2 regions of the Cryobacterium sp. W22_MBD10_FK3 genome follow, and region 1 is predicted to be linked to the other one. Evidence: predicted binding sites of a transcription regulator. Region 1 holds the regulator's gene; the other holds the start of a gene.
What was found. The regulator HrcA, encoded in region 1, represses chaperone genes, less so after heat shock. The targets are predictions, from matches to a motif close to TTNGCACTCGNNNNNNNCGAGTGCNAA.

Region 1 (14,559 bases):
CTGTCGGCCCCGAGCATCCTGGCCGATGTGCTCACTTCGGTGTCACCGAGGTCGGCCCCGGTGCGCAGCAGCATCTGCAGTTCTTCGATCAAGCGCTCCACAGCGTCGACGGCGGCGGGCGGTCCGGACAGGGTGACTTCATTGCCGCGCACGTGCACGACCACGGTGGGGTATTCCTTCTCAATGGTGCTGAGGAACCGATCCTGCGGGCCGAGCAGGCGCACCATGGCCACGCCGTCGACGAGGAGCTTGCGCACCACGCCGGGCGTGCCGCCGCCCGGAGCCTCGGCGTCAGAGGGCAGCAAGCGTGCCCTCCGCAAGAACGCCGCCGAGGACATGGGCGTGCACATGGAAGACGGTCTGGCCGGCGGAGGCGCCGGTGTTGAAGATCAGGCGGTACTCGCCGGCGCAGTGCTCGTCTGCCACCCGGCCGGCCACGGCGATCAGCTCGGCCAGGAGTCCGGGGTCCCCCGCCGCCAGCTCGCCGACGTTCCGGTACTGCTGGCTCTTCGTGGTCACGACGACGTGCACGGGCGCCTGCGGGGCGATGTCGTTGAAGGCGATGATGTGGTCGGTTTCCGCGACGATGGTCGCCGGAATCTCGCGCGCGGCAATGCGAGAGAAGATCGTGGGTTCTGCACCGGAGGAAGCCATGGTTCTATCTTAAGCGTTCCTACCAGCGGCCGAGTGTTGCGTTCAGAATGGCGACGGCGGCGGGGCCGGCCGTCGAGGTACGCAGCACGGTGTCGCCCAGGCGCACCCGGCTGGCACCGGCCTGCTCGAGCACGTCGAGTTCGCTGGGGGCGATGCCGCCCTCGGGGCCCACCACCAGGACAATGTCCCGGTCGTCGGTGGGAATGCCGACCGCGGTCAGTCTGAGCTCTGCGGTCGGCTCGAGCAGCAGCATCCGGGTGGTCGCGGCGAGAGCGGTCAGCTGTTTCGTGCTCGTCAGCGGCAACACCGTGGGCAGCCACGGTCGGATGGACTGCTTGCTGGCTTCACGCACGATGGCGCTCCAGCGCGCCTGCCCCTTGGCGATCTTGACGCCCTCCCAACGGGCAACCGACCGGGCGGCGGCCCACGGGATGACGCCGTCGATGCCGAGCTCGGTGGCGGCTTGCACCGCGAGCTCGTCGCGGTCGCCCTTGGCCAGGGCCTGCACGAGCAGGATGCGCGGCGTCGCCGGTGGGGTCCGCCGGACGGTGTCCACCCTGGCGGTGAGCTCGGCCGGCTCGGCCGTGAGAACCGTGACGCCGAGCACGAGGCCCGCGCCGTCACCCAGCAGCAGGGTCTCGCCTGGGCGCACCCTGCTCACGGTGACGGCGTGCTTGGCTTCGGCGCCGGTCACGCTCACCGTTTCCCCGGCTACGGGGTCCCGGCTGGTGACACCGTCCGCGGACGTGCCGAGGGTCTCCGACAGGAAGAAATGCGCCATCGTCAGCGGTGGACCTAGCCCAGGAACCTGTCGCGGAGTTTCGCGAACAGGCCCTGCTGGAACTGGCTGAGGGCAGGCGCCGGAACCTTGTGCCTGGCGGCGAACGCCTCGATCAGTTCCCGCTCCTTGTGGTCGAGCTTGGTGGGGGTGAGAACCTGCACGCCCACCCGCAGGTCGCCGCGGCCGTTGCCGCGGAGCCTGGTCACGCCGCGGTCCTTGACCGTGAGGATCTCGCCGGCCTGCACGCCGGGGCGCAGCTCCACCTCGATGTCACCGTCGAGAGCCTTCACCGTGGCCGTGGCGCCCAGGATCGCGTCGGTCATGGGCACCTCGAGGGTGCAGAGCAGGTCGTCGCCGTCGCGGCTGAAGACGTCGTGGTGGCGCACCTTCATTTCGAGGTACAGGTCGCCATTCGGTCCTCCGGCCGGGCCGGCCTCGCCACTGCCGGGCATCTGCAGGCGAAGTCCGGTGTCGACGCCGGCGGGGATGTCGACCGGAACGGTGCGGCGGGCCCGCACGCGGCCCTGTCCCTGGCAGGTGACGCAGGGGGTGGCGATGATGGTGCCGTAACCCCGGCAGGACCCGCACGGGCTGGAGGTCATGACGTTGCCGAGCAGCGAACGCACGGCGCGCTGGATGCTGCCGGTGCCGTGGCAGATGTCGCAGGTGACCGGTGAGGTGCCGGGCTGGCAGCAGGTGCCTGAGCAGGTGGCGCAGACGATGGCGGTGTCCACCTCGATGTCGCGGTGGGTACCGAAGATGACCTCGTCGAGGTCGAGCTCGACGCGGATGAGGGCATCCTGGCCGCGCTCGCGCCGGGACCTGGGCCCGCGGCTGCCGCCGCCGCCGCCGCCGAAGAAGGTCTCGAAGATGTCGCCGAAGTTGCCGGCGTCGAAGCCGCCGCCCTGGCCCGGGCTGCCCGAGCCGCCGCGGTCGTAGTTCTGGCGCTGCTTGGGATCAGAGAGCACGTCGTAGGCGTGCGTGACGGATTTGAACCGTTCGGACGCCTCCGCGCCCGGGTTCACGTCGGGGTGCAACTGGCGGGCGAGCTTGCGGTACGCCTTCTTGATTTCGTCGGTGCTGGCGTCGCGGGCGACGCCGAGTGCTTCGTAGTGGTCAGCCAAAGCTGGCTCTCCTTGGGGTTGTGCGTGCGGTCTTGGGGGTATGGATTCGTGCCGGTGAGGTGTGTGGGGCGGCTAATTCTCGCCGAGGAGGCGCGAGAGATACCGGGCGACGGCCCGGACGGCCGCCATGTTGTTGGAGTAATCCATGCGGGTGGGGCCGAGCACACCCAGGCGGGCCGCGTCGCCCCTGGAGGTGTAGCCGCTGGTGAGCACGGACGTCTCGCCGAGGCCGAACGGCGCATTCTCGCGACCGATGCTCACCGACACGCCGTGCTGGTCAGTGGCCATCTCGCCGAACAGGCGCAAGAGCACCACCTGTTCCTCGATGGCCTCGAGCACGGGGTAGATGCTGCCGCTGAAGTCGTCTTCGGTGCGCACCAGGTTCGCGGCACCCGCCATGACCAGCCGGTCCTGCCGGTTGGCGCCGACCTGGTCCCGCAGGGTGCCGGTGATCAGGTCGATCAGGTCCTGGAACTCCGGCGGGCCGAGGCCCGTCGGGCCGGTGAGGGCCGTGGCGGCCTCGCTCATGCCCAGTCCGCCCACGACGGCGTTCAGCCGGGAGCGGAGTTCGGCCAGCGCGGCTTCGTCGAGCGAGCGGGACAGTTCGACGACCCGCTGTTCGACGCGCCCGGAATCGGTGATCAGAACCGAAAGCACCCGGGTGTCGCTCAGTGGCACGAGTTCGATGTGGCGCACCGTGGCGCGGGATAGCGACGGGTACTGCACCAGGGCCACCTGGTGGGTGAGCTGCGACAGCAGTCGCACGCTGCGGGCGAGGACTTCGTCCAGGTCGGCGGACTGGCCGAGGAACACCTCGATGGCCTGCCGTTGAGCGACGGTGAGCGGGCGGAGGTCGGCGAGGTGGTCGACGAACAACCTGTAGCCCTTGTCGGTGGGAATGCGGCCCGACGACGTGTGCGGGGCGACGATCAGCTCTTCTTCTTCGAGAAGGGCCATGTCATTGCGGATCGTGGCGGCAGAGACCCCAAAAGCGTGCCTGTCAACGATGGACTTCGAGCCGACGGGTTCGCGGGAGGCGACGTAGTCCTGAACGATGACGCGGAGCACCTCGAGGCTGCGATCTGACACCATGATCGTCCGCCTTCCTCATACCCGGTGTGCCGGCAGTTCACTGGCACTCTCGTTGTTTGACTGCTAATCATATCGCGGGTGGTGGGGATACCCATTGCTCCCGCACGATTTAGGGCACTAGCGTGGGAGTGGCGTCCGCTGCACCGGTTCAACGAAGGGCATTCCCATGAGCTATCCCCCGAGACAGGAACCATCGAGCACGCCGGCGGCGGGAGCACCGCTCTCCCCCGAACAGGACCGCCTGTGGGCGTCCCTCGCCCACCTGGGCGGCATTCTCTCGTTTCCGCCCGCCCTGATCATCTGGCTGGTCTTCAAGGACCGCGGGTCGTTCACCAACGGTGAGGGCAAGGAGGCACTGAATTTCCAGCTGACGCTGCTCATCGGTTACGTCGCCATCAACCTGGCCACCACGATCCTGGCGTTGCTCACCTTCGGCCTGCTGTCGGTGCTCTCCTCGCTGACCTGGGTGCTGTGGTTGATCGGGGCGATCTTCTCGGTGATGGGCTATCTCAGCGCCAAGGACGGCAAGCCGTACCGTTACCCGTTCTCCCTCCGCCTGATCAGCTAGTTTGGACGCGGCCGGATGAGCGCACCGGCGCTACTCTGGTGACAGTCACACCCGTCACCCGCCGGCCTGACCGCCGGAGTCCATAAAGGAGATCCAATGTCAGAGGCCACGCCTCCCCCCGCCACCCCGTACCAGGCGCCGAGCCAGCTGAGCCCCGCCGACGAAAAGCTCTGGGCAACCTTGATCCACATCGGCGGCATCATCTTCAGCTTCCTGCCCGCCCTGATCGGCTACATCGTGCTGAAGGATCGTGGCCCGTTCATCCGTGCGCACTCCGCGACAGCCCTGAACTTCCAGATCACCATTGCCATCGCGTACTTCGTCGGCGGAATCCTCACCGTCATCGGCATCGGCGTCCTGATCCTGGCCGCCGCCGGCATCCTGAACATCGTCTTCAGCATCATCGCCGCCGTCGCCGCGAACAAGGGCGAGTGGTACTCCTACCCGCTCACGATCAAGTTCCTCAGCTAGCCCTCGACCGGGCGTCTGCCCGGCCGGTCAGTCCGTGAGGAGCCGACGAACAACGGCGTCGGCGAGCAGCCGGCCCGTCAGGGTCAGTTCGATGTTCCCGGCGATGGCGGCCCGGCCGTCGATCAACTGATCGTTGATCAGGCCGGCCACCTCGCGGCGGCCGAGCGGTGAGAGAGTCGAAACCGGGATGCCCTCGCGGATCCTGGTCAACAACAGCACCCGCTCGGTCTCCCGGGTGGCGGAATCCAGGGTCTCCCGGCCGGCAGCCGGTGAGTGGCCGGCCAGAATCCGGTCCGCATACGCGGCCGGGTGCTTGACGTTCCACCAGCGCACACCGCCGATGTGGCTGTGCGCTCCGGGGCCGACGCCCCACCAGTCCTCGCTCCGCCAGTACGACAGGTTGTGCTTCGAGCGGTGCTCGGGGCCGCGCGACCAGTTGCTGACCTCGTACCAGCTGTAGCCGGCCTCGGCCAGGCGCGCATCCGCGAGTTCGTAGAAGTCGGCCTGCAGGTCTTCGTCGGGCTGCACGAGCTCGCCGCGGCGGATCTGCCTGGCCAGCTTGGTGCCGTCTTCCACGATCAGCGAGTACGCGCTGATGTGGTCGGGCTGCTGGCCGATGGCGGCGTCGAGGCTGGCCCGCCAGTCCCCGATGGTCTCCCCCGGCGTGCCGTAGATCAGGTCGAGGCTCACGTCCAGGCCGGCCTCGCGCGCCCAGGCCACGACGAGCGGAACCCGTTCGGGGTCGTGCGTGCGCTCCAGGGTGGCCAGCACCCGCGGCACGGCGGACTGCATGCCGAAGGACACCCGGGTGAAACCGGCCTGCTTGAGCTGGCGCAGGTAGGCCAGGTCGACGGAGTCCGGGTTGGCCTCGGTGGTGATCTCGGCGCCGGGGACGATGTCGAAGGTGTCGCGCACGGAGTGCAGCATGCGCACCAGGTGCTCTGCGGGCAGCAGCGTGGGCGTGCCGCCGCCGAAGAAGACCGTGGCGGCCGGCCGCGCCGGCACACCGGACTCGGCCAGGATGCGGGCGGCGGACTCGACCTCGAGCACCGCCTGGCTGGCGTAGTCGCTCTGCTTCACGCCGCGCAGTTCGGTGGCGGTGTAGGTGTTGAAGTCGCAATAGCCGCAGCGCACCTTGCAGAAGGGCACGTGCAGGTACACGCCGAAGTCGCGTTCTGCGGCGCCGTTGGCGGCCGATGCCGGGATCAGGCCGTCCAACGGTGCGGGATCACCGACCGGGTGCGGTCCGGCCATCAGCCCATTCCGACGGGGTGCAGGGCGAGCAGGTACTTGCGGGTGTAGCGCTCCTGCTGGAAGCGCAGGATGGGCCAGGCCAGTCGGTAATACCAGGCGCTGGGGCGCGAGAACGAGCGGATGGTGAGCCAGACGGAGTCGTCGGCGCGCCGGTCGACGATGAAACACTCCTCGCCGTTCTGCGGGTGCCCGCGCATGGTGCCGTAGGCGAAGCCGATCTTGTCGACCTCGTCGATGACGTAGACGACACGCACCGGCGCCGCGACGGTGAACGGACCGTTCGGGATTTTCAGGACCGCGGTCATGCCGTTGCTGATGAACGGGGTGCCGTCCTCGGCGAAGGTCGCCTCGTTCACCGGGTGCTCCTGGTTGGGCGCCGGCGTTCCCTCGTCGGTGAAGACGATGCCGGTGTACTGCACGCCGGTACCGGCATCGAGGTCGGTGACGTCGATACCCGAGCCGCGTTGCACGCCCCAGGTCATCAGCGCTGTCGTGGCGACCCTGAAACGCTCCTCCCCGCTACCCAGGCGCACAGTGCGCTCGAGCGGGCGGTGCCCCTTGGGCGGGTAGCGCATCAGGTCGGGCGCGAGGGTGCCGCCGATGGCGGCGTAGGTCACGGCGGCGTCGGTGAAGGTCGAGCGGCGCATCGGTGTTACTTCTTTTCCTTCTTGGCCGGCTCGTCGCCGGAGAGAGCGGCGATGAAGGCCTCCTGCGGAACCTCGACCCGACCGACCATCTTCATGCGCTTCTTACCTTCCTTCTGCTTCTCGAGCAGTTTGCGCTTACGGGAGATGTCACCGCCGTAGCACTTGGCCAGCACGTCCTTGCGGATGGCGCTGATGGACTCGCGGGCGATGATCCGGGCGCCGATGGCGGCCTGGATGGGCACGTCGAACTGCTGGCGCGGAATGAGCTTCCGCAGCCGGCCGGTCATCAGCACGCCGTAGTCGTAGGCCTTGTCGCGGTGCACGATGGCACTGAAGGCGTCGACCTGTTCGCCCTGCAGCAGGATGTCGACCTTGACCAGGTCGGCCTCCTGGGAGCCGATCGGCTCGTAGTCCAGCGACGCGTAGCCGGCGGTCTTGCTCTTGAGCTGGTCGAAGAAGTCGAACACGATCTCGCCCAGCGGCATGGTGTAACGGATCTCGACCCGGTCCTCGCCCAGGTACTCCATGCCGAGCAGGGTGCCGCGCCGGCCCTGGCAGAGTTCCATGATCACGCCGACGTAGTCCTTGGGGGCGAGGATCGCGGCCTTGACGATGGGCTCCTCCACGACGGCGATCTTGCCGTTGGGGAACTCGCTCGGGTTGGTGACAGTGACGGTCTTCTTGTCGTCGGTGGTGACCTCGTAGATCACGCTGGGCGCGGTGGTGATCAGGTCGAGGTTGAATTCCCGGTCGATCCGCTCGGTGATGATTTCCAGGTGCAGGAGACCCAGGAAGCCGCAGCGGAAGCCGAAGCCGAGGGCCACGGAGGTTTCGGGTTCGTAGACGAGTGACGCATCCGAGAGTTTGAGTTTGTCGAGGGCTTCGCGGAGGGCCGGGTAGTCGCTGCCGTCGATGGGGTACAGGCCGGAGAACACCATGGGCTTGGGCTCGGTGTATCCGGGCAGGGCGACGGTGGCCGGCTTCATGGCGGTGGTCACGGTGTCGCCGACCTTGGACTGGCGCACGTCCTTCACGCCGGTGATCAGGTAGCCCACCTCGCCGACGCCCAGGCCCTTGCTGGGCGTGGGTTCGGGGCTGGTGACGCCGATCTCGAGGATGTCGTGGGTGGCGCGGGTCGACATCATCTGGATCTTCTCGCGGGGGCTCAGCTGCCCGTCGATCATGCGCACGTAGGTGACGACGCCGCGGTAGCTGTCGTAGACCGAGTCGAAGATCATGGCGCGGGCCGGAGCATTGGGGTCGCCGACCGGCGCCGGGATCAGCGAGGTGGCGCGGTCGAGCAGCTCGGACACGCCGACGCCGGTCTTGCCGGAGACCCGCAGCACGTCGTCGGGGCTGCCGCCGATCAGGCTGGCCAGTTCCTTGGCGTACTTGTCGGGGTCGGCGGCCGGCAGGTCGATCTTGTTGAGCACCGGGATGATCGTGAGATCGTTCTCCAACGCCAGGTACAGGTTCGCCAGTGTCTGGGCTTCGATGCCCTGGGCGGCGTCGACGAGCAGGATGGCGCCCTCGCAGGCGGCGAGGCTGCGGGAGACCTCGTAGGTGAAGTCGACGTGGCCGGGAGTGTCGATCATGTTCAGCGCGTAGGTCTGGCCGTCCATCTCCCAGGGCATCCGCACCGCCTGGCTCTTGATGGTGATGCCGCGTTCGCGCTCGATGTCCATGCGGTCCAGGTACTGGGCTCGCATGGAGCGGTCGTCGACGACGCCGGTGATCTGCAGCATCCGGTCGGCCAGCGTGGACTTGCCGTGGTCGATGTGCGCGATGATGCAGAAGTTACGGATGAACGCGGGGGCGGTGGCGGCCGGTTCCAGCGCCTTGAGAGCTCTCGGTGACATGATGAGGCCAATTCTCCCATGCCCTGCGGTGTCGGGGTGACCCGCCGGGCTGGCGGGCGGTCATCCATTCGACTGATGACGCTGTCGGCTGGCCTGATTAGGCTGGGCGCACCATGTCCACCATCGCCCTGCGCACCCAACCCGCCCGCCGGGATCCCATGCCGCCCGCCAGGATCGGCGACGGGCTTCCGGACTCGGCCCTGACTCCGGTGTTCTCGGGGCTGCGCATCGGACTGCACCTCTTGATCGTCGCGCTGACCGGACTCGTCATCGTGCGCGCCCTGCTGGGTGCAGGTCCGGACACCGGGGTCGTAGTGCTGCTGTCCCTCCTTTTTGTCGCCAGTTACGCCGGCGGCAGCGTGCTGGCCCGGCGCCGGCCGTCGGCCTGGCTGGTGACGGTGTGGATGACCCTGCTGCTGGTGGAGTGGCTCGCGCTCACCCTGTTGGCGCCTGATGCCGCGTTCATAGTCTTCCCGCTGTTCTTCCTGCAATTGCACGTGCTCCCGTTGCGCGCCGGCATCCCGTTGGTGATGCTGAGCGTGCTGTTGACGATCTGGTCGATGAGCCTCCACGTGGGCCTCGCCCTCGGCGCCACCCTGGGCCCGCTTGTCGGCGCGGCCGTGGCGGTGGCCGTCGGGTTGGGGTACCGGGCGCTATTGCGCGAGGCCGCCGAACGGCAGCACCTGATCGAAGATCTCCTGACCACCCGCTCCGAGCTGGCGGCCGCGGCACGGGATGCGGGCACCCTCGCCGAACGCGAGCGGCTGGCCAGGGAGATCCACGACACCGTGGCGCAGGGCCTGTCGAGCATCCAGATGCTGTTGCACGCCGCCGAGAGCCGGGTGAGCGACCCCGCGGCGCTGGACCACCTGCGCCTGGCCAGGGACACGGCGGCGGCCAACCTGGCGGAGACCCGCCGATTCATCCGCGAACTCACCCCGCCGGCGCTGGAGACCCAGAGCCTGCCCGGCGCCCTCGCCAGGCTCGCCGCGTCCGCCGAACGCACCGCGGCGGGCGGAGGGGCGGGCAGGTCCGCGGTCGGCACCGTGGTGGCCACCAGGGTCAGCCTGCACGTGACCGGCGACCCGACCGTGCTGCCGATGCCGCTGGAGACGACTCTGTTGCGCATCGCGCAGGGATCGCTCGCGAACGTCGCCCAGCACGCCGGCGCCGGCCGCGCCGAGGTGACCCTGAGCTACATGACCGACGAGGTGGCCCTGGACATCGTCGACGACGGCCGCGGCTTCACGGTGTCGGAGGCCGCGGCCGAGCGCCCGGACTCGTTCGGCCTCGTCGCCATTCGGCAGCGGGTGGAACAACTCGGGGGCACCTTCGTTTTGGAGTCCGCGCCAGGCCAGGGCACCGCCGTCGCGGTCAGGTTCCCGATTCGCGAGGTCCAGGCATGATCCGGGTGCTCCTGGCCGACGACCACCCCGTGGTGCGGGCCGGCCTCCGCGCCCTGCTCGGCGCCGAACCCGACCTGGTTGTCGAGCTGGAGGCCGGCACCGCGGAGGACGCCGTCGCCCTGGCCGCCGGCGGCCGGGTGGACGTCGTGCTGATGGACCTGCAATTCGGCGGTTCGATGCAGGGAGCGGAAGCTACCAGGCGGGTGCGGTCGGCTCCGGGAGCACCGCACGTGCTGATCCTGACCAACTACGACACCGACGCCGACATCCTCGGCGCCATCGAGGCGGGCGCGAGCGGCTACCTGCTCAAGGACGCCCCGCCGGCCGAGCTCGTTGCGGCGGTCCGGGCGGCGGCGGCGGGACAGAGCGCTCTCGCCCCGGCCATCGTGACCCGGCTGGCCGGCCGCTCCCGTGTGTCGGAGGGCCGGTTGTCTCCCCGGGAGGTCGAGGTGCTCGGACTCGTGGCGGCGGGCCGCTCCAACCGCCAGATCGGCCAGGACCTGTTCCTCAGCGAGGCGACGGTGAAGTCGCACCTCGTGCACATCTTCGGCAAGCTCGGCGTCGGCTCACGCACCTCCGCCGTCGCCAGCGCCCGCGCGTCCGGCACCATCAGGGGCGCCTGATGCCCACGGCCGGCTCGCCGGTGCCGGTGCTGCTCGTGCACGGCATCCGCACCTCGGCCAGCATGTGGCGGCACCAGGTGGAGTGGTTGGCGGCCGCGGGACACCCGGTGTTGGCCGTTGACCTGCCCGGACACGGTACCCGCCTGGGCCAACCGTTCACCGTCGACACGGCGCTCGCGGTCATCGACGCCGGGGTGGACGCGCTCGGTGGTCCTGTGCTCCTGGTCGGCCTGTCGCTCGGTGGATACTTCGCCATCGCGTATGCGGCCAGGCACCCGGACCGGGTCCTTGGCCTGGTTGCGGCCGGGTCGTCGTTCGAGCCGACCGGACCGGGACTGCGCGGGTATCGGCGCCTGGCCGGTCTCATTCACCGGATGCCCGACCGCGGGCTCTGGTTGCACACCTTCCTGGTCAAGCGGATGCTGCCGCCCGCCGGCGTCGGGGACGTTCTCGCCGGCGGTGTCGCCCTCGACGTCATGGACGCGGGTCTCCGGGCGACCGGCACACTGACCCCGCTGGCCGACCTGCGGGCGTTTCCCGGCAGGGTGTGGCTGGTCAACGGAGCGTACGACCATTTCCGCCTGCACCAGAAACGGTTCCTCCTGGCGGCCAGGCGGGGCACCCTCCTGACGATCCCCGGAGCCGGACATCTGGTCAGCCTGCACCGACCGCACGGGTTTGATACTGTGCTCAGACAGATCATCGAGGAGATCGAGGCCGATCTGGGCCAGAGCACCCCCGATCCGGTCAACCATCCGGGCCGATAACTGGTATCGTTGCCTGTTGGCTTGCGTGTTGGGTCCCACCCCACACGATTTTCGCCGCACGGTGCCCTCTATCACCGGGCGGCCCATCCGAACAAGAACCTAACGAAAGCGTATAAAACGTGGCAAATATCAAGTCGCAGATCAAGCGGATCCTCACGAACAAGAAGTCGCAGGAGCGCAACAAGGCGGTCAAGAGCGAGTTCAAGACGGCCATCCGTACCACGCGCTCCGCGATCGCCGCCGGCGACAAGGACAAGGCTGTCGCCGCCCTCGCCGTGGCTTCCAAGAAGCTCGACAAGGCCGTCAGCAAGGGCGTCATCCACCAGAACCAGGCAGCGAACAAGAAGTCCGCTATCGCCAAGTCGGTCAACGCCCTCTAGCCTGCCCGCGCAACGCCGGCGTCAGCCGGTCGTGCGCTGTTCAGTCAGCTGGACGCACCACAGAAATACCCCCGCCCTCCTGGGCGGGGGTTTTCTGCGTCGGGGCCGGGTGCGTCGGGCCTTTCCGAGCATCTCGCCCGACGCTATGGTGGCGTCGTGACGAGCGAACAGAGCGGCCAGGACCCGAACGGCGCACAGCCGGGTGGTCAATCGGTGAGCCGTTACCAGCTCACCGGTCCCAAGCAGCCGCCAGCAGCGAAACCCTCGGCCTGGCGTCGGGAGGCGCGCTTCCTCGGTGCGGCATTCGCGGTGGCGGCGGCCGTGATCGCGCTCGGGCTCAGGTTCGCGCCCGAGGTGACGGCGTATGCCGGCCTGGGCCCCTGGGTCTTCGCCGCGCTGCTGGGCTTCCTGCTCGTGCTGGCCGGGGCCTGTGTGTTGTTCGGGGCGTCGCTGCCAGGCGCCCGATACCCCGCATCGCCCGGCTCGGCGCCCCCGGCAGCGCAGACGGCGCCGCCCGAACGCGGGTTGACGATCCTCGGGTCGGTGCTGGGAGTGGTCGGGCTGGCCCTGGCCGCGCTGGCTGTGGTGCTCGCCGTGATGTTGCCTGGGCCGACCCAGCGGATCATGGTGCAGTTCACCGATCTCTCCGGCCGGGTTCAGCTGGAATACTGCCCGACCCTGCCTGGATCCTTCGCCGGCACGGCGTCACAGTCCGATCTGATCGACTCCTCGACCATCCTGCCGGTCAGGGTGGATGCACAGACCTGTGGCAACCCCGAATACACCGACGACGTCTGGATCTACCTGAACCGTCGCTCCGTCACGGTGTCGGACCAGCCCTGAGCCCGCCGGCCGAGAGTCGCGGTCACTGACCGCGTTTGGCGATGACCGTGACGAGCCGTTCCAGGGCGAAGACCGGATCCCGACCGGCACCCTTCACGGCCGCGTCGGTCTCGGCGAGCATCACGATGCACCGCGCCAGCCCCTCGTCGGTCCAGCCGCGCCCGTCGCGCTGGGCACGCTCCACCTGCCAGGGCGCGAGGCTGTAGGTGGCAGCGAGCTGAGCCGTGCCGCCCCGCACACCGAACAGCTTCGCCATCGTGCGGATCTTGCTGGCGAAGGCGGCGACGATCGGCACCGGGTCCGCTCCGGAGGACAGCGCGTGCCGCAGGGTGACCAGAGCCTCGCCCAACCGGCCGGCGATGGCGGAGTCCGCCACCTTGAACGCATTGGTCTCGACGCGACCGCCGTAGTAGCGGTCCACGGTCGTCTCGGTGACCTCGGCGCCGGTGTCGGCGATGAGCTGTTGGCAGGCGGCCGAGAGTTCGGCCAGGTCGTCGGAGAACGCGGCCACCAGGGACCGTAGGGCGCTCGGGGTGACTCGCTTGCCCGCGGAGCGGAATTCGGCAGTGGCGAAGTCGTGCTTGTCCGAGTCCTTCTTGAGCTCGGCGCACACCACTTCGACGGCACCGCCCACGCCGCTGCGGATGGTGTCCAGGAGCTTCTTGCCGCGCACCCCGCCGCCGTGGCGCAGCACCACGTAGGTGTCGTCTGCGGGGTTCTGCAGGTAGTCGATGGCCTCGGTGAGGAAGGTGTCGCTGCACTTCTCCACGTTGCTGACGCGAATCAGCCGAGGCTCGCCGAAAAGCGACGGGCTGGCCAGGGTGAGCAGCTCACCCGGGGCATAACTGTCGGCCTGGATATCGCTGACTTCAAGGCTGGGATCTTCCAGCTTGAGGAAGTCCCGCAGCGACCGGATGGCCCGTTCGGCCAGGAAGGTCTCGGTGCCGGAGACGAGCACGACGGGGGCCGGTCGAACCTGATGCCAGGCCAGCTGGGGGATCTTCGCCGCGCCGGCCTTTGCTGCCGGTTTGCCGGTTCGTGCCTGTGCGGTTGTTCGTGCGGCCACGCGGCTCCCTTCGCTACAGACCCAGCCTAACCGGCGCCCCGGACACTCCCCCGCCAAGGAGCTGCCCGCCGTCCATTTGCGGCAGAGGGTCTCGCCCCACACGCTGTCAACCGGCCCCGGTCGAATCGGCCCGGCCACGTTCCGTCCACACCCGCAGCCCTCCCCCGGCCTGGACATCCGGCGCTATCACGGTCAGGCCGTGCAGGTCAGTGCGGAGCACAACAGTGCCTGCGGCGGTCAGGGAATCCAGCAGCGACCGGGTCGGATGCCCATAGCCGTTGTCCGCGCCCACCGAGATCACCCCGACTCGCGCGCCGAGCTCGGCGTAGAGGGCGGCGCTTTGGTCACGGGAACCGTGATGGGCAACCTTGACCACGTCCGCAGGTCCGATCGGTCCAAGCTCTCGCACCGCCTCCTGAGCCTCCTCGTCGAGGTCTCCGAGGAAGACCGATCTGATCCCTCCGCCGGTGAACACCATGGCGATGCTGCCGGCGTTGCCGGTCGGCATGAAGCTCGACCCCCGCACCGGCCACAGCACGTGCCAGGCCAGAGTGCCGAGGGTGCCGCGCTCACCCCGGCCGGCCACGCGCACTTCCGCGCCGCCGTCGGTGAGCCGGCCCTGCAGTGCCACGTCCTGGCTGTTCTCCGGGGCTCCCACCAGGGCCGTGTCCACTCGGCCGATCACCGCGTCCAATCCACCGACGTGGTCCAGGTCGTAGTGGGTGAGCACCAGCAGGTCCACTCTGTCGATGCCGAGGGTGTCCAGGCAGTCGGCCAGCAGAGCCGGTTCAGGACCCACGTCGACGAGAGCCACCGACGACTCATCCCGCACCAGCACTGCGTCGCCCTGGCCGATATCGCAGGCGGCGATCTGCCAGGACGCCGGGAACACCAGGGCCCGGCCCAGTCCGGTACCCACGAGGATGCCGAGGGTGACTCCCGCCGTGACACCGACCAGTGCTCCGCTCGCCAGCCGTGCCAGGCCGGCGGACCGGCCGCGGCCTCGCACCCCCACCAGGACCAG
Region 2 (14,559 bases), on a different contig from region 1:
CGGGCACTACCGCAGCGGCCGCAGAAACTCCCTGAGGTCCACGGCGAGCAGGGCGGGCTCCTCATACGGAGCGAAGTGGCCGCCCCGCGGCATCTCGGTGTACCGGGTCACGGCGTAGCTGCGCTCGGCCCAGCTGCGCGGCGGGCGGGCGAGGTCGTGCGGGAACACGGCCACCGCGGTCGGCACATCCACCTGTCGAACCCGGGTGGTGAGGCCGGCGGCGAACTCCCAGTAGGGCCGGAACGAGGTGGAGATCGAGTTGGTGAACCAGTACAGCGACGCCTGAGTGAGCAGGAAGTCGTCGCTGAAGCGGGTGGACAGGTCGCCGCCGCAGTCGCTCCAGGCGCGGTACTTCTCCACGATCCAGGCCAGCAGACCGGCCGGCGAGTCCGAGAGCGCCGGGGCGAGGCTGAGCGGCCGGGTCTGCTGCTCGTGCTGATAGCCGCCCTCGTCGGCCACCCACTGTTGCGCCGCGGCCAGGTAGGCCTGCTCGGCCGCGGTGAACGTGACCGGGTCGGCGTGACCGGGTGCGGCCACGGCGAGCAGGTGGATGCCCACCACCGCTTCGGGATGCGCCTCGGCCAGGCGTGACGTGATGCCGGCGCCCAGGTCGCCGCCGTGCGCGGCGTAGCGCTCGAAGCCGAGCTCCTCGGTCATGAGCTGGTGCCAGAGCTCGTGGGTCTGCTCGGCATGGGTGGGGCGCTGCGGGGAGAACGGGAACCCGGGCAGGGCCGGGATGATGACCGTGAACGCATCCGTCGCCGCTCCCCCGTGCTCGGATGGGGTCGCCAGGCGGCGGGCCAGGTCGACGAGTTCGATGGCGGTGCTCGGCCAGCCGTTGGTGAGAACGAGCGGCAGGGCGCCGGGGGTCTCGGCCTCGAAGCGGAGGTAGCTCAGCGGGGTGCCCGCGACGGTGGCGCGGTGCCAGGGCAGGGTGTTGATCTGGGTCTGCTGGGCGGTCCAGTCGAAGCCGTCGGCCCAATACGCGACCAGGCGGCGCAGTTCGGCCTGGTCCGTGCCCGCGGTCCAGCCGGTGACCGGCCACTCGGGTGACCAGCGGGTGCGCCGCAGTCGGTCGCGCAGGTCATCGACGTCGTTCTGGGGTACATCGAGCGGAAAGGCGGTGTTCATCAGGCAAGTCTCGCCTATGCGGGCGGTGGTGACGCGCTCGCGCAGGAGCATGCCCGCGGGGGGAGGTCTCGACACGCTCGACCAACGGCGCGGGGCGTGGACTCATGGCGTGCTCTTGTGGATTTCTCAGCAAAACTAAATACTGGTAGGTTATTTTCTACGCCCCCCATTGGGGGGTCAAAATGTCCGAATCCCCTGCCCCTGAGGCCGCTCACCGGTCTCACCGGAGCGTCTGTCGACGCTCCCGCTCGCGCGCATTTACTGCCGCACTAGCGCTGCCCACCCCGCTGGCCGATCACGGCCCGGGGATCTCTCAGCGCGCTCTGAACCGATGCGGGTTCGATCCGACCCGCATCTTCGGTAGCGGGTTGGCTCAAGCCTGCGTTCGCGCATTTGATACCAACCCTAGGAACCCCTTGATGAACAGACAACAACGGCGCTCCCGGCGCGTGGCACTCGTCACGCTTGCCGGCGCCCTCACCCTCTGCACCGTCCTCGGCGGCGGCCTCGCGGCCTCGGCCGCACCCGACCCGGACCGCATAAAGCCCGGCCAGGCGGCGAACGCCGACCGTGCCCGGGAAGCCATCGCCAACAACCGCGGCCGGGCCAAGACCGCGGCCCCGATCGCGGGCTCGGCCTGGATGAACACCAAGCTCGACTCCGACGCCCGCGCCGACCTGCTGCTGAAGGAGATGACCCTCGACGAGAAGGTCACCCGCCTGCACGGCGAGTTCAGCGGCGAGACCGCGTTCTTCATCGCACCGCTCGAGCGCCTGGGCATTCCGGGGCTGCTGCTCACGGATGCCGGTGCCGGCGTGCGCGTGACCAACCAGGCCACCAACAACGGCGAGGCCACCGCCCTGCCGGCACCCCTCGCCCTCGGCGCCACCTGGGACACCGCCCTGGCCACGGCCTACGGTGACGTGCTCGGCGCGGAGACCCGCGCCGCCGGCCAGAACGGTCTGCTGGGCCCGACCGGCGACCTGGTGCGCGACCCCCGCTGGGGCCGCGCCTTCGAGTCCCTCGGCGAAGACCCGCTGCTGGCCGGCAAGCTCGTCGCCGACGAGATCACGGCCGTGCAGGACCACGATGTGGTCGCCACCATCAAGCATCCGGCCGCGTACACCCAGGAATTCGCCCGCCTCAACGGCGGCAACATCGACGTCTCCGAACGCGCGCTGCGCGAGGTCTACCTCGCCCCGATCGAAGCGGCCATCGACGCCGGCGTGGGCTCGGCGATGTGCTCGTTCAACAAGGTGAACAGCGTTTACGCCTGCGAGAGCTCCGAAGTCTTCGACATCCTGAAGAAGGACTACGGCTTCAAGGGCTTCATTCAGACGGACTATGGCGCCACCCACAGCACCGGGCTCGCCGCCAACAGCGGCCTGGATGTCGAGTTCCCGGCCGCGTCGTACTTCGGTCAGCCGCTCATTGACGCCGTGAACAACGGTGAGGTCAGCGAGGCCACCATCGACGACAAGGTGCACCGCATCCTGCGCACCATGTTCGAGTTCGGCTCCTTCGACGTGCCCGTCGCCGTCACCGAGTTCCCCGAGGCCGCCAGCGCCGCCGTGGCCCGCGAGGTCGCCGAGAACGCCGCCGTGCTGCTCAAGAACGACGCCCCGGCCGACGCCGGCACCGCGGCCCTGCCGCTGGATGCCGCGAGCCTCGACTCGATCGCAGTGATCGGTGCCGACGCCGACGCCCTCGCCACCGGCGGCGGCAGCTCCGTGGTCAAGCCCACCGCCACCTCCACTCCCCTCGACGCGATCCGCGCCAAGGTCGGAGACGGCGTGAACGTGACCTACGCCGAGGGCACGGACTCGGTCGGTCCCGCGCACTCGCTGAAGGGCGCCGCGGTACCCTCCTCGGTGCTCACCCCGGCCGGCGACCCGTCGACCACCGGCCTCACCGCCGAATACTGGTTCAGCAATGACACCTCCGGAGAGCCGAACGCCGTGCGCACCGAGGACCAGGTCGCGCTCAGCGCCGGGTTCCTTGCGCTCGACGGGCTGTACGGCTCGTCGGTCCCCAAGGTTCCGGGCTACGCGTTCGGCGGCCCGCTCTCGGCCCGTTGGACCGGCAGCATCACCGCTCCGGCCGACGGCGAGTACACCCTGTCGCTGACCGGTTTCGGCAGCGCCCAGCTGTTCATCGACGGTGAAGAGATCATCGACGGCTCCGACCCGCACGCGGTGCGCACCGACACCGGAGCAGCCCTGCAGCTCAAGGCCGGCGAAGCACACGACATCCGCGTCGAGTACGTGAACAACTCCGGCGACGCCAACCAGGAAAGCGCCGCCGACCTGGTGCTGACTTGGGAGCACCCCGACGACGCCGTGGCACCGGCCGTGACCGCTGCCGCCGAGGCCGCTGCGGCCTCGGACGTGGCCGTGGTCTTCGCCCGCGACTACGTGGGTGAAGGACGCGACAAGAGCACCCTCACCCTCGCCAACGAGCAGGATGCCCTGATCAGCGCGGTCACCGCTGCGAACCCGAACACGGTTGTGGTGCTCACCACCGCCGGCTCGGTGAATATGCCGTGGCTCAGCGACGTTCCGGCGGTGCTCGAGGCTTGGTATGGCGGCCAGGAGCAGGGCGCCGCGATCGCCGGCGTGCTCTTCGGCGACGTGAACCCGTCGGGCAAGCTGCCCGTCACCTTCGCCACCGCTGATGACGCCACGCCCACCGCGGCTACCGCGTCGTTCCCCGGCGTGAACGGCACCGCCACGGTCGCCGAGGGCGTCAACATCGGCTACCGCGGCTACCTGGCCAACGACATCGCGCCGCAGTTCGCGTTCGGTCACGGCCTGAGCTACACCTCGTTCGGCTTCGACGGCCTCAAGGCCAAGCAGACCGGCAAGCCGGTGAAGAACGGCGGCACCCCCGCCGTGAGCGTGACCGTTGACGTGGCCAACACCGGGGCGGTCGCCGGCACCGAGACCGTGCAGGTCTACGTGGGCGAACTCGCCACGGATGTTGCCACTCCCGAGCGTCGGCTCGCCGGCTTCGCCAAGGTCGACCTGGCCGCCGGGGCGTCGTCCAAGGTCACTGTCGAGCTCGACCCGCGGGCGTTCGCCTACTGGGACAGTAAGGCCGACGCCTGGGTCACCCCCACCGGCAACGTGCCGATCCACGTCGGCACGGCGTCTGACGACACCGCCCTCGAGGGCAAGGTGATGATCAAGTAACACGTTCGCTTCGGCGGATGCACGAGCGGCCGGTCCCGAAAGGGCCGGCCGTTTGGCGTTGGCGGCACCTTCGTCTTACTCGAGCCAGCCCAGCTCGTTGAGCCGGTCGAGGAAGTCGGCCGGGCCGGCGAAAACCCTCTCGGCACCGGCCTGCATGAGCAGGTCCCCGGCGATGCCGCCGGTGAGCACCCCGAACGAGCGCACACCCGCCCGGGACGCCGCCTCGATGTCCCACTCCGAGTCACCCACGAAGACGGCCTCATTGGGTGCGACACCGGCCCGGTCGAGGGCCACCCGCACGATGTCGGGGTCGGGCTTGGCCACATCCACGTCGTCGGCGTTGGTGGCGGCGTGGATGGCCTCATCGGCGCTGAGCAGGTCGAGCAGGATGTCCAACTCTGCCTGGGGCGCGGAGGTGGCGAGCACCACCTTGATGCCCAGGCCGTGAACCGCTTCGAGCAGTTGCCGGGCCTGCGGGAGCAGCCTGAGCCGCGGCGCGAGAGCCTTGTAGTTCTCGGCGTGCAGGTCTTTGGCGCGGCTGACCCAGGCTTCGTCTTTCTCCCCCACCAGCGAGGTCAGCAGTGTGCCGGCATCCTGCCCGATGGAGCGATGGATGCGCCAGGCCTCGACCTCGACGTCCAAGGTCTGGAAGGCCTGGTGCCAGGCGTCGACGTGCAGGTAGTTGGAGTCGACCAGGGTGCCGTCGATGTCGAAGAGCACCGCCCGGGGCACGGGCGTGCGCGAGGTCATCGGGTGCTCTCGTCGAGCAGTCGGGGGCGCAGGTCGTTTTCGAAGAAGTCGAAGAAACCGTCTTGGTCGGGGCCGGCGTTCATGAGCGCGATGTGGTCGAAACCGGCATCCGTGTACTGGCCGATCACCTCGAGGTGCCGCTCCACGTCGGGGCCAGGCGAACTGGCCGCGGATGTCGTCCTCGCGCACCGTGGCCGCGGCGGCCTCGAAGTTCACCGGGTTCGGCAGCTCGCTCATCACCTTCCAGCCGCTCAGCGCCCACGCGTTGGTGCGGAGGGCCGCCCGCACGGCGATGTCTGCGGTGGGCGCCCAGGCCAACGGTGCCTCGGCGTAGAGCGGGCCGGTGCCGCCGGCATCGCGGTAGCCGGTGACCAGGTCGGCCTTGGGCTCGGTGGCGAACAGGCCGTCGCCGTGCTCGGCGGCGAGGGCCACGGACTTGGGCCCGCTCACGGCCACGGCCATGGTGGGCAGTTCGTCGGGCAGGTCGAAGATGCGGGCATCCTCAAGCTTGAGGTAGGTGCCGTTGTAGTTCTGGTAGCCGCCCTGCCAGAGCAGCCGGATGATGTCGAGCGCCTCGTTGAAGGTGGCGTGCCGCTCATGGATGCCGGGGAAGCCGCGGCCCACGATGTGCTCGTTGAGGCGCTCGCCCGAGCCCACGCCGAGGGTGAACCGGCCGTCGGAGAGCAGCGCCAGGGTGGCGGCGGCCTGCGCGATGATGGCCGGGTGGTAGCGCACGCTCGGGCAGGTGACGCCTGTGGCGAGCTCCAGGGTGCTGGTCTTCGCGGCGATGGCGCTGAGCACATTCCAGACGAACGGCGAATGGCCCTGCGCCTCCACCCAGGGATGGAAGTGGTCGCTCATCTCCACGAAGTCGAAGCCGGCCCGTTCGGCGCGCACGGCCTGGCGAACAAGTTCCTGGGGTCCGAAGCTCTCGGCGATCAGCTTGTATCCGATTTTCATCCCTCGACGCTACGCAGGCGGATGCGCCGGTGCAAGCCATTGCGTCGGCGCTGGGGGTGGAGTAGGTCGGGGTGCAACGAACGCTAAAAAGGACAAAGGTCCGAATTACGGACCGTATGTCCGATTCCGTCCTTTTGAGCTCACTTCTTCCTCTTTTCGAGGTGCGGTTTCTGCACGCCGACAGGGGTCGGCCACTCGAGTGACACGCTCGCCCTCACACCGCCGGGTCGGTCCACTCCACCCGCACGGCGCGGATGGCGTCGGCGAGGGTGAGCCCGCCGAGCGCGGCGATGTAGTCGCGAGCGGCAGCGCGTGCCGCAGCGGGCAGCGGGGTGACGGCGCGCACGCGGGTGCCCGAGCGGTTGGAGATCAGCAGTCCGTCGGATTCCAGTTCCGAGTAGGCGCGCGCCACCGTTCCGGGCGCCAGCCGCAGGTCGCCGGCCAGTTGGCGCACCGAGGCCAGCTTGTCGCCGGGCGTGAGGTTGCCGGAGAGGATCTCATCGGTGAGCTGCTGCCGGATCTGCTCGAACGGCGGGGTGGGGCTGGCCTCGTCGATGGTGATCATGCGCGGTTCCGCTCGGCAGCCACGGGCGCGGGGAGCATGGTGAACGGCGGTGTCAGGGCATCCAGCACGGCAAGCAGCACCAGCGCCACACCGATGCCCACCGCGATGAGCCCGACGCAGAACAGGGTGATTGCCACCGCGGCCCAGGGCTCGATCTGCGCGTAGCTGCCGTCGAACCATTGGCCGCTCGCCGCGCTCAACGCGATGCCGCCCATGAACATCAGGCCACCCAGATAAACGACGAACGTGCCGGTGGTGAGTTTCACGATCACCCGGGTGATCAGCATCCGCATCACCTGGTCGGCCTCGCGCAAGGTGGCGTCGGTGGGGCGGGCGGATGCGGCGACCCGCGCCAGCGCCGTAGCCGCCGTCACCGCGAGGGCCACGGCGAGGAGCAGCACGGGCAGGCCGTAGAACCAGCCGGGGTACGGGGTCGCCGTGCTGCTGTAGGCGCCGCTGTCGATGCGGATGGCGCGGGACAGGCCGTCTTCCGACCCGGAGGCGGTGAGCCCGAAGCCGACTATCACCGCGAGTAACAGCAGCCCGGCCGTGGTCGGCAGCAGCCGCGCCCAGGTGGGGGCGAAGGTCCAAGGCCGCCGCGGCGCTAGGTCGGCGCTGCGTTGGCTGCCGGATTCGGCCACCGGCACTCGCGGGAGGGCGGCGATGACGATCAGGCCGGCCAGGTTCATCAGGGCAGGGGTGAGGATGAGGAGCAGACCGTAGGGGTCGGGCATTGCTTGGTCGAGCCCAACGGCCAGTCCGGCTACCGCGACGGCGGCCGCAGCGACGAGGGCACCTCGGCGTCGGAAGGCGTGCCGGGCGGCGTGCAGGCTGGGCGCCAGGTGGGCCGGCACCGTGACGCGACGGAACGCCTCAGTGTGACGGAGCCGCACGACCGCCAGCCAGACGAGGGCGAGCGCGGCGGTGATGATGGCGAGCGGGATGAGACCCATGACAGGCACCCTTCTGTATCAAGTCATCGATACAGTAGCAGGTGTGTCAAGTGGGTAATACAGGGCGGCGATGTTGCCTGCCGCCGCTGCCCGACGGATGGGCGATTCTCCTCGTGCGGGCAAGGCGCCGCTATGCGCCTGGCGCGCCACCCGCATAACGGCGCCTACCCCGCATGCCTCAAAAGGGCCCTGGCGCACGCCCCGCATAACGGCGCCCGACCCGCGCAGCTCGGGCGGATGCGCCGGGGCGGGTCCGAGAGGACGAGTTGCGGGGTCTCGACAAGCTCGACCGGCGGGCGGGGGCGCCGTCGAGATTGGGTGGAGGGACTTGCTTTTGTATGCGAACGCACTGGTAAGGTTAGGCAACCCTTACGGATGCGCCTGGCCTGGACCTCTGCGCGCGGCCGAGGGTTGCGGCATCACAGCTGCCGCCGGTCCGTCCCCGACCCCCTGCACCACGATCACGAGGAAAACCATGCCCCGCGCATCCACACTCATTGCCTTCTCGGCCGCCGCCGTGCTCACGCTCGGCCTCGCCGCTTGCTCCTCCTCCCCCGCCGCAGACACCGCCGCAGCCACTGACGGCGACTTCACGCCGATCACCATCGAGCACGCCTTCGGCGAAACCGTGATCGAAACCAAGCCCGAACGCATCGCCACGGTTTCCTGGGAGAACCAGGAAGTGCCGCTGGCCCTCGGCGTTGTGCCGGTGGGCATGGCCGGCGTCACCTGGGGTGACGACGACACCGACGGCCTGCTGCCCTGGGTGAAGGACAAGCTCGACGAGCTCGGCGCCGAGACCCCGGTGCTGTTCGACGAGACCGCGGGCATCGACTTCGAGGGCGTGGCCGACACGAACCCCGACGTCATTCTGGCCGGCTACTCCGGACTCACCCAGGAGGACTACGACACGCTGAGCCAGATCGCTCCGGTCGTGGCCTACCCCGAGGTCGCCTGGGGCACCTCGTGGCAAGACACCATCACCCAGAATGCGCTCGGCATGGGCATGGCCGCCGAGGGCGACGACCTCATCGCCGAGCTCGAAAAAGAGATCGCCGACACCGCCGCCGATTACCCGGAGCTGGCCGACACCTCGGTCATGTTCCTCACCCACGTCGACGAAGCCGACCTCAGCCAGGTGAGCTTCTACACCACGCACGACACCCGCACCATGTTCTTCGACGACCTGGGCATGGTCAGCGCGCCGAGCATCATCGAGGCATCCAGCGCCACCAAGGAGTACTCCCTCACGCAGAGCGCCGAGCAGGCGGATGCCTTCAACGACGTCGACGTGATCGTCACCTACGGCGGCGACGAACTGGTCGCGACCCTCGAGGGCGACCCGCTGCTCTCGCAGATCCCCGCCGTGGCCAACAAGTCCATCGTGGCGCTCTCCGGCTCCGGCCCGATGGGCACCGCGGCGAACCCCACCGCGCTGTCGATCTCCTACGTGCTCGGCGACTACACCAAGCTGCTCGCAGCCGCGGCCGCCAACGCTAAGTGACCACTTCCACCACGCTGAACCCAGCCGCTTCGAGCGTCGCCACCGTGCGCCGCCCGAAGCGGCTTCGGTCGTTGTGGTTGCTGGTCTCCCTCGGTGTGCTTGCCGGTCTGATGCTGGCCTCGGTGATGATCGGCTCCCGCGAGGTGAGCTGGGCTGAGATCGTCGCCGCGCTCGGCGGCTCGATCGACGGGTTCGGCCCGGCTGCCGTGGCCACCCGCATTCCGCGCACCCTGCTCGCCGTGGTCGCCGGGGCGGCCCTGGGTCTGTCCGGCGCGGTGATGCAGGGCGTCACCCGCAACCCGCTGGCCGACCCGGGCATCCTCGGGGTCAACGTGGGCGCATCCCTCGCCGTGGTCTGCGGCATGGCCTACTTCGGTCTCACCAGCGCCAGCGAGATGATCTGGGTCGCCATCGTGGGCGCCGGCGCCACCGCCCTGTTCGTCTACACGATTGGGTCGCTCGGCCGCGGCGGCTCCACCCCGCTCAAGCTCGCCCTGGCGGGCGCGGCCACCTCGGCCGCACTGGCCTCGTTCGTCACCGCCGTGGTGCTCCCCCGCAACGACATCGCCGAGGGCGTGCGCTCCTGGCAGATCGGCGGCGTGGGCGGCGCCACCCTCGAGAGCATCCGTGTCGTGGCGCCCTTCCTCCTCGCGGGCCTGATCGTGAGCCTGCTCTCCGCCCGGTCGCTCAACTCACTCGCCCTCGGCGACGACCTCGCGGCCGGCCTCGGCGAACGCGTGGCCATCGCCCGCGCCGCCGCCGCGATCGGCGCCGTGGTGCTCTGCGGTGCCATCACCGCCGTGGCCGGACCGATCGGCTTCGTCGGCCTGGTCGTTCCGCACGCCTGCCGCCTGATCGTGGGCGTGGACCACCGCTGGCTGCTGCCGTTCTCCGCCGTGCTCGGCGCCGCGCTGCTCACCGGCGCCGACGTGCTCGGCCGCATCGTGGCGCGGCCCAGCGAGATCGACGTGGGCATCATCACCGCCCTCATCGGCGCCCCCTTCTTCATCTACATCGTGCGCCGACGCAAGGTGCGTGAGCTGTGACCCTCGAACGCTCGGTGGCGGATGCGCCGCCGCTGTCGACCAGGCAGGTCGTGGCGCGCAGCCGGGTGCGCCGCACCGCCCGCCGCCGCTGGGTGATCGGCGTACTCGCCGGGCTCATCGTGCTCGGCTACATCGTGAGCCTGCTGGTGGGCCAGACCTTCTACTCCCCCGCCGAGGTGCTCGGCGTCATCCTGGGCCAGGACGTGCCCGGTGCCGGCTTCACCGTGGGCCGGCTGCGGCTGCCGCGGGCCACCCTGGCCGTGCTCGCCGGGCTCTGCTTCGGCATGGGCGGCGTGACCTTTCAGACCATGCTGCGCAACCCGCTGGCCAGCCCCGACATCATCGGCATCAGCTCCGGCGCCAGCGCCGCGGCGGCGTTCGCCATCGTCACCCTGTCGATCAGCGGCACCGCGGTGTCGGTGCTCGCCATCGGCGCCGGCCTGGGCGTGGCGCTGCTGATCTACGCCCTGTCGTTCAAGAGCGGCGTGCTCGGCACCCGGCTCATCCTGATCGGCATCGGCATCGCCGCGATGCTCGACAGCCTCACCGCCTACGTGCTCTCCCGGGCCGCGATGTGGGACCTGCAGGAGGCCACCCGCTGGCTCACCGGCAACCTCAACGGGGTCTCCTGGGCGCAGACCCTACCGGTGCTGATCGCGCTGGTGGTGCTCGCGCCGGTGCTGCTCGGGCAGTCGCGCAACCTGTCGATGAGCCAGCTGGGCGACGACACGGCATCCGCTCTGGGGGTGCGCGTGGAGCGCTCCCGGCTGATTCTGATCATCGCCGCCGTGGGCCTCATCGCGTTCGCCACCGCCGCGGCCGGGCCGATCGCGTTCGTGGCGTTCCTCTCCGGCCCGATCGCCGCCCGCATCGTGGGCCCGGGCGTCTCGCTGCTCGTGCCGGCCGCGCTCGTGGGTGCGCTGCTCGTGCTCGTGGGTGACTTCCTCGGCCAGTTCGCCTTCGGCACCCGCATGCCGGTGGGTGTCATCACCGGTGTGCTCGGCGCGCCGTACCTGATCTACCTCATCATCCGCACCAACCGCGCCGGAGGCTCCCTGTGACACTCATTCATACCCTCACGGTGGAGAACCTCACCCTGGGCTACGGCGACCGCACCGTGATCGAGGGCCTGGACCTGGTGCTGCCGGCCGGGCAGATCACCGCGATCGTGGGCGCGAACGCCTGCGGCAAGTCCACCCTGCTGCGCTCGATGTCGCGGCTGCTGCCGCCGAGGGCCGGCCAGGTGCTGCTCGACGGCAAGCAGGTGCACCGGATGCCCGCCAAGGAGCTGGCCCGCACGCTAGGCCTGCTCCCCCAGTCGCCGATCGCGCCCGAGGGCATCACCGTGGCCGACCTGGTGGGCCGCGGCCGCAACCCGCACCAACGGATGTTCTCCCGCTGGAGCGCGGCCGACGACGACGCCGTGGCGGCGGCGCTGGATGCCACCGACACCGCGTCGCTGGCCGACCGGGCCGTGGACGAGCTCTCCGGTGGGCAACGCCAGCGGGTGTGGATCGCGATGGCGCTGGCCCAACAGACCGACCTGCTGCTACTCGACGAGCCGACCACGTTTCTCGACGTGAGCCACCAGATCGAGGTGCTCGACCTGCTCACCGACCTCAACCACAGCCGGGGCACCACCATCGTGATGGTGCTGCACGACCTCAACCTCGCCGCCCGCTACGCCGACCACCTCATCGCCCTGGCCGGCGGGGTCGTGCACGCCGCCGGCACCCCGCACGAGGTGCTCACCGAGGAGACCGTGCAGGCGGTCTTCGGCCTCTCCAGCCAGGTGCTTCTCGACCCCACCTCCGGCCGCCCCATGATGCTCCCCATCGGCCGGCACAACGTGGTCGTGCCCGCCTAGCCGTCCCGGCGACCCGCACCCCGCCAGCCCAAGAGCCCCTCCCGCTGGTCGAGCTTGTCGAGACCCCGCGACCCGCCCCGCAAACGTAGCCCAGGCCATCCGCCCGAGGTGTGCGGGTCAGGCGCCGTTATGCGGGGCGTGCGCCACGGCACTTTTGACGTGCGCGGGGCAGGCGCCGGTAGGCGGGTGGCGCGCCACGCGCACTGCGGCGCCTTGCCCGCAAAGCGCCGAAAAACGCATCCGCGGCACTATGCCCAGCCCCACCACACTTGGCACTCCTCACTCCAGAGTGCTAACATTTTTTGCAGAAAAGGAGCCACCCAGGCTCACTAATCAGGAAGGGGAATCCTCATTATGGCAATGTCTTTCGATCCTTTCGGCGAGCTCGACCGCCTCACCGGCGACCTCCTGCAGTTCCGCCCGGGCCCGCGTTTCATGCCCGTTGATCTGTACCGTGAGCAGGACCAGTACATCCTCGCCGCCGACCTCCCGGGCGTCGACCCCGGCTCGGTAGACGTGGATGTGGACGGCCAGCTGCTCACCGTGCGGGCCACCCGCACCGCCGCCGCACGCGAGAACGCGAAGTGGCTGGTGCAGGAGCGCCCGAGCGGCACCTACCTGCGGCAGTTCAGCCTCGGTGACGGCGTGGACTCCAGCCGCATCTCGGCCAGCTACGACAACGGCGTGCTGTCGGTGTTCATTCCGGTGAGCGAGAAGGCCAAGCCGCGCAAGATCCAGATCGACACCGCGTCCAAGACGGATGCGGCCAAGTCGATCGAGGTGTAGCTCCACCGCGCCCGGCCGCACCGGTCATCGGGCGCCGCGCCCATCGGCCCGCGTGAGCGGTCGTGTGGTGACCTCACCGCGCACGAGGCAACCACCGACCGCCCACGCGGGCCAACGGATGCCTACGCGGCCACTTGGGCCGCGCAAAACTGCCGCACCCGTGACCACAGCAGTTCGGCCGCGGACGGGTCATACTCCGCCGCCCGCGACCGGTCGGTGAACAGGTGCCCGGCGCCTGGATAGTCGAAAGCCTCCACGGTGCCGCCGGCGGCGCGCACCTGGGCGATGACCGCGTCGATCCCGGCCTGATCTCGAAAAGGATCATCGACGGCGGTGTGGATCTGGGCGTTCGTGCCGGCCGGCCAGGACTCCGCACCCAGGATCGTGATGTCGAGGGCGCCCGAGAGCATCACCACGCCGTTGACCTTGCGCTGGGTGGCCACATGCTCGGCCATTGCCGCGCCATTCGAGAAGCCGGCCGTGAGAAACCCGTCGGGTATGTCTTTCACCACGTCGACCGCGCGCCGCATCAGTTCGGGGTAACCGATGGTGTCTTCGTATTCGCTGGCCTCGTCGTAGTCGTCGAAGACCCGGCCGTCGTACGGGTCGGCGACGAGAACCTCGTGCCCGTCGTCCCGGAGCAGATCGGCGGCATCGAGCACGCCCTGGCGCACACCGAGGACCGACGGAAACAGCACGATGTGAGTCATCCGGTCAGTGTGCCCCCGGTCGTCGACCGGAGCAAGACCGTGTGCCCTCCCCGCCCCGAACCGACCCTAGAGGGTGCCCGACTGGTGAAACCAGGCCTCACCTTAGGTCGCAACGACGCCCCCTGGGTGGATGCTTGGGGACATGACCGTGGAGCAGAGTGTGGGGATCGTCTCGTCGCTACTCGATGGCCGGTGGCTCGATAGCGAAGAGGCAGCGGCCGAAGCGCTGCGGGGGCTGGGCTTCGCGGTGCCGGCCGGGGCGGGCCGGCAGCTCACCGGCGGTTCGGTGCAACACGATCTGGAGCATCCGGCGGGGATCGATCACGCCTCCCTCACGACCGCGGCCGGCGAGCCCGTCAGCGTCATCTTTCTCCTCGCATCCGTGCCCGAACCGCAGAGCGTGGTCACCGCCGCCACGTATCGGGCCTTGCTGGCCGCGCTCAGCGACCTGCTCGGGGCGCCCGAGCGGGTTTGGCCAGACCAGCCGACCCCGGTGCAGTGGCGCACTGCCGAGCTGGATGTGGGGGCGCAGCTCTTCGACCGCCGCGACAGCAGCGTGATGGTGTGGGTCGAGCATCGCGCCCGCAACCAGCAGGCCGAACTGCGTGCCCGGTAACGCCTAGGTGAGTCGTTCGGTCAGGTGCACGGTGACGTCGTCCCCGAGCTCTTTGCCGAGCGTCTTGCGCAGCTTGGCACTGATCGAGAGCATGTGCCCACCCGAGCCGGTGGGCATCAGGCCCAGCGTGAGCGGTTGGTCATCCACCGTGGCCACCACCTTCACCGCCTTGCCGGTGCCGAAGAACTCCACCGAGTCCGGCACCTCCACGCACGACCAGGTGTCGCCTTTGATCACCACCCCGATGGGGCCGGTGAATTCGAGATCGATGGGTCCTGGTGCTGTGCTCATAACGGGGACTCCTCGGGGACGCGGGCGTGCTCCCACTCTGGCGGATGCCCGTCGCGCTCGGCAAGGCCTCCGACTACCTTGCCGAGGCTGCAGGCCCACTTAGGGTGCCGGCGCCGCCGCGACGAGTTGCACCGCCAGCTCCATGCTTCGCCATCGGGCCGGGGAGAAGTCGTAGGGCATGCTCCAGAT

Region 2: the regulator HrcA is predicted to act here: its motif matches at 12,237-12,263, upstream of ACEN2M_RS15180 (Hsp20/alpha crystallin family protein).

What each region holds. Positions count from the first base shown of each region.
Region 1 is NZ_JBGQOH010000001.1:22,870-37,428, reverse strand. Features, by position in the region: gene ACEN2M_RS00170 (PhoH family protein) at 1-227, opposite strand, end outside; gene ACEN2M_RS00165 (HIT domain-containing protein) at 292-654, opposite strand; gene ACEN2M_RS00160 (16S rRNA (uracil(1498)-N(3))-methyltransferase) at 674-1,435, opposite strand; gene dnaJ (molecular chaperone DnaJ) at 1,450-2,559, opposite strand; gene hrcA (heat-inducible transcriptional repressor HrcA) at 2,632-3,651, opposite strand; gene ACEN2M_RS00145 (DUF4870 domain-containing protein) at 3,818-4,219, shown strand; gene ACEN2M_RS00140 (DUF4870 domain-containing protein) at 4,316-4,690, shown strand; gene hemW (radical SAM family heme chaperone HemW) at 4,718-5,944, opposite strand; gene ACEN2M_RS00130 (DUF1990 family protein) at 5,944-6,591, opposite strand; gene lepA (translation elongation factor 4) at 6,597-8,450, opposite strand; gene ACEN2M_RS00120 (sensor histidine kinase) at 8,564-9,856, shown strand; gene ACEN2M_RS00115 (response regulator) at 9,853-10,479, shown strand; gene ACEN2M_RS00110 (alpha/beta fold hydrolase) at 10,479-11,246, shown strand; gene rpsT (30S ribosomal protein S20) at 11,366-11,626, shown strand; gene ACEN2M_RS00100 (hypothetical protein) at 11,783-12,469, shown strand; gene holA (DNA polymerase III subunit delta) at 12,492-13,535, opposite strand; gene ACEN2M_RS00090 (ComEC/Rec2 family competence protein) at 13,642-14,559, opposite strand, start outside.
Region 2 is NZ_JBGQOH010000019.1:40,812-55,370, forward strand. Features, by position in the region: gene ACEN2M_RS15135 (epoxide hydrolase family protein) at 7-1,131, opposite strand; gene ACEN2M_RS15140 (glycoside hydrolase family 3 protein) at 1,551-4,322, shown strand; gene ACEN2M_RS15145 (TIGR03557 family F420-dependent LLM class oxidoreductase) at 4,398-6,032, opposite strand; gene ACEN2M_RS15150 (GntR family transcriptional regulator) at 6,247-6,597, opposite strand; gene ACEN2M_RS15155 (hypothetical protein) at 6,594-7,550, opposite strand; gene ACEN2M_RS15160 (iron-siderophore ABC transporter substrate-binding protein) at 8,026-9,054, shown strand; gene ACEN2M_RS15165 (FecCD family ABC transporter permease) at 9,051-10,100, shown strand; gene ACEN2M_RS15170 (FecCD family ABC transporter permease) at 10,097-11,161, shown strand; gene ACEN2M_RS15175 (ABC transporter ATP-binding protein) at 11,158-11,967, shown strand; gene ACEN2M_RS15180 (Hsp20/alpha crystallin family protein) at 12,322-12,753, shown strand; gene ACEN2M_RS15185 (dienelactone hydrolase family protein) at 12,876-13,463, opposite strand; gene ACEN2M_RS15190 (hypothetical protein) at 13,606-14,079, shown strand; gene ACEN2M_RS15195 (DUF1905 domain-containing protein) at 14,083-14,370, opposite strand; gene ACEN2M_RS15200 (MerR family transcriptional regulator) at 14,470-14,559, opposite strand, start outside.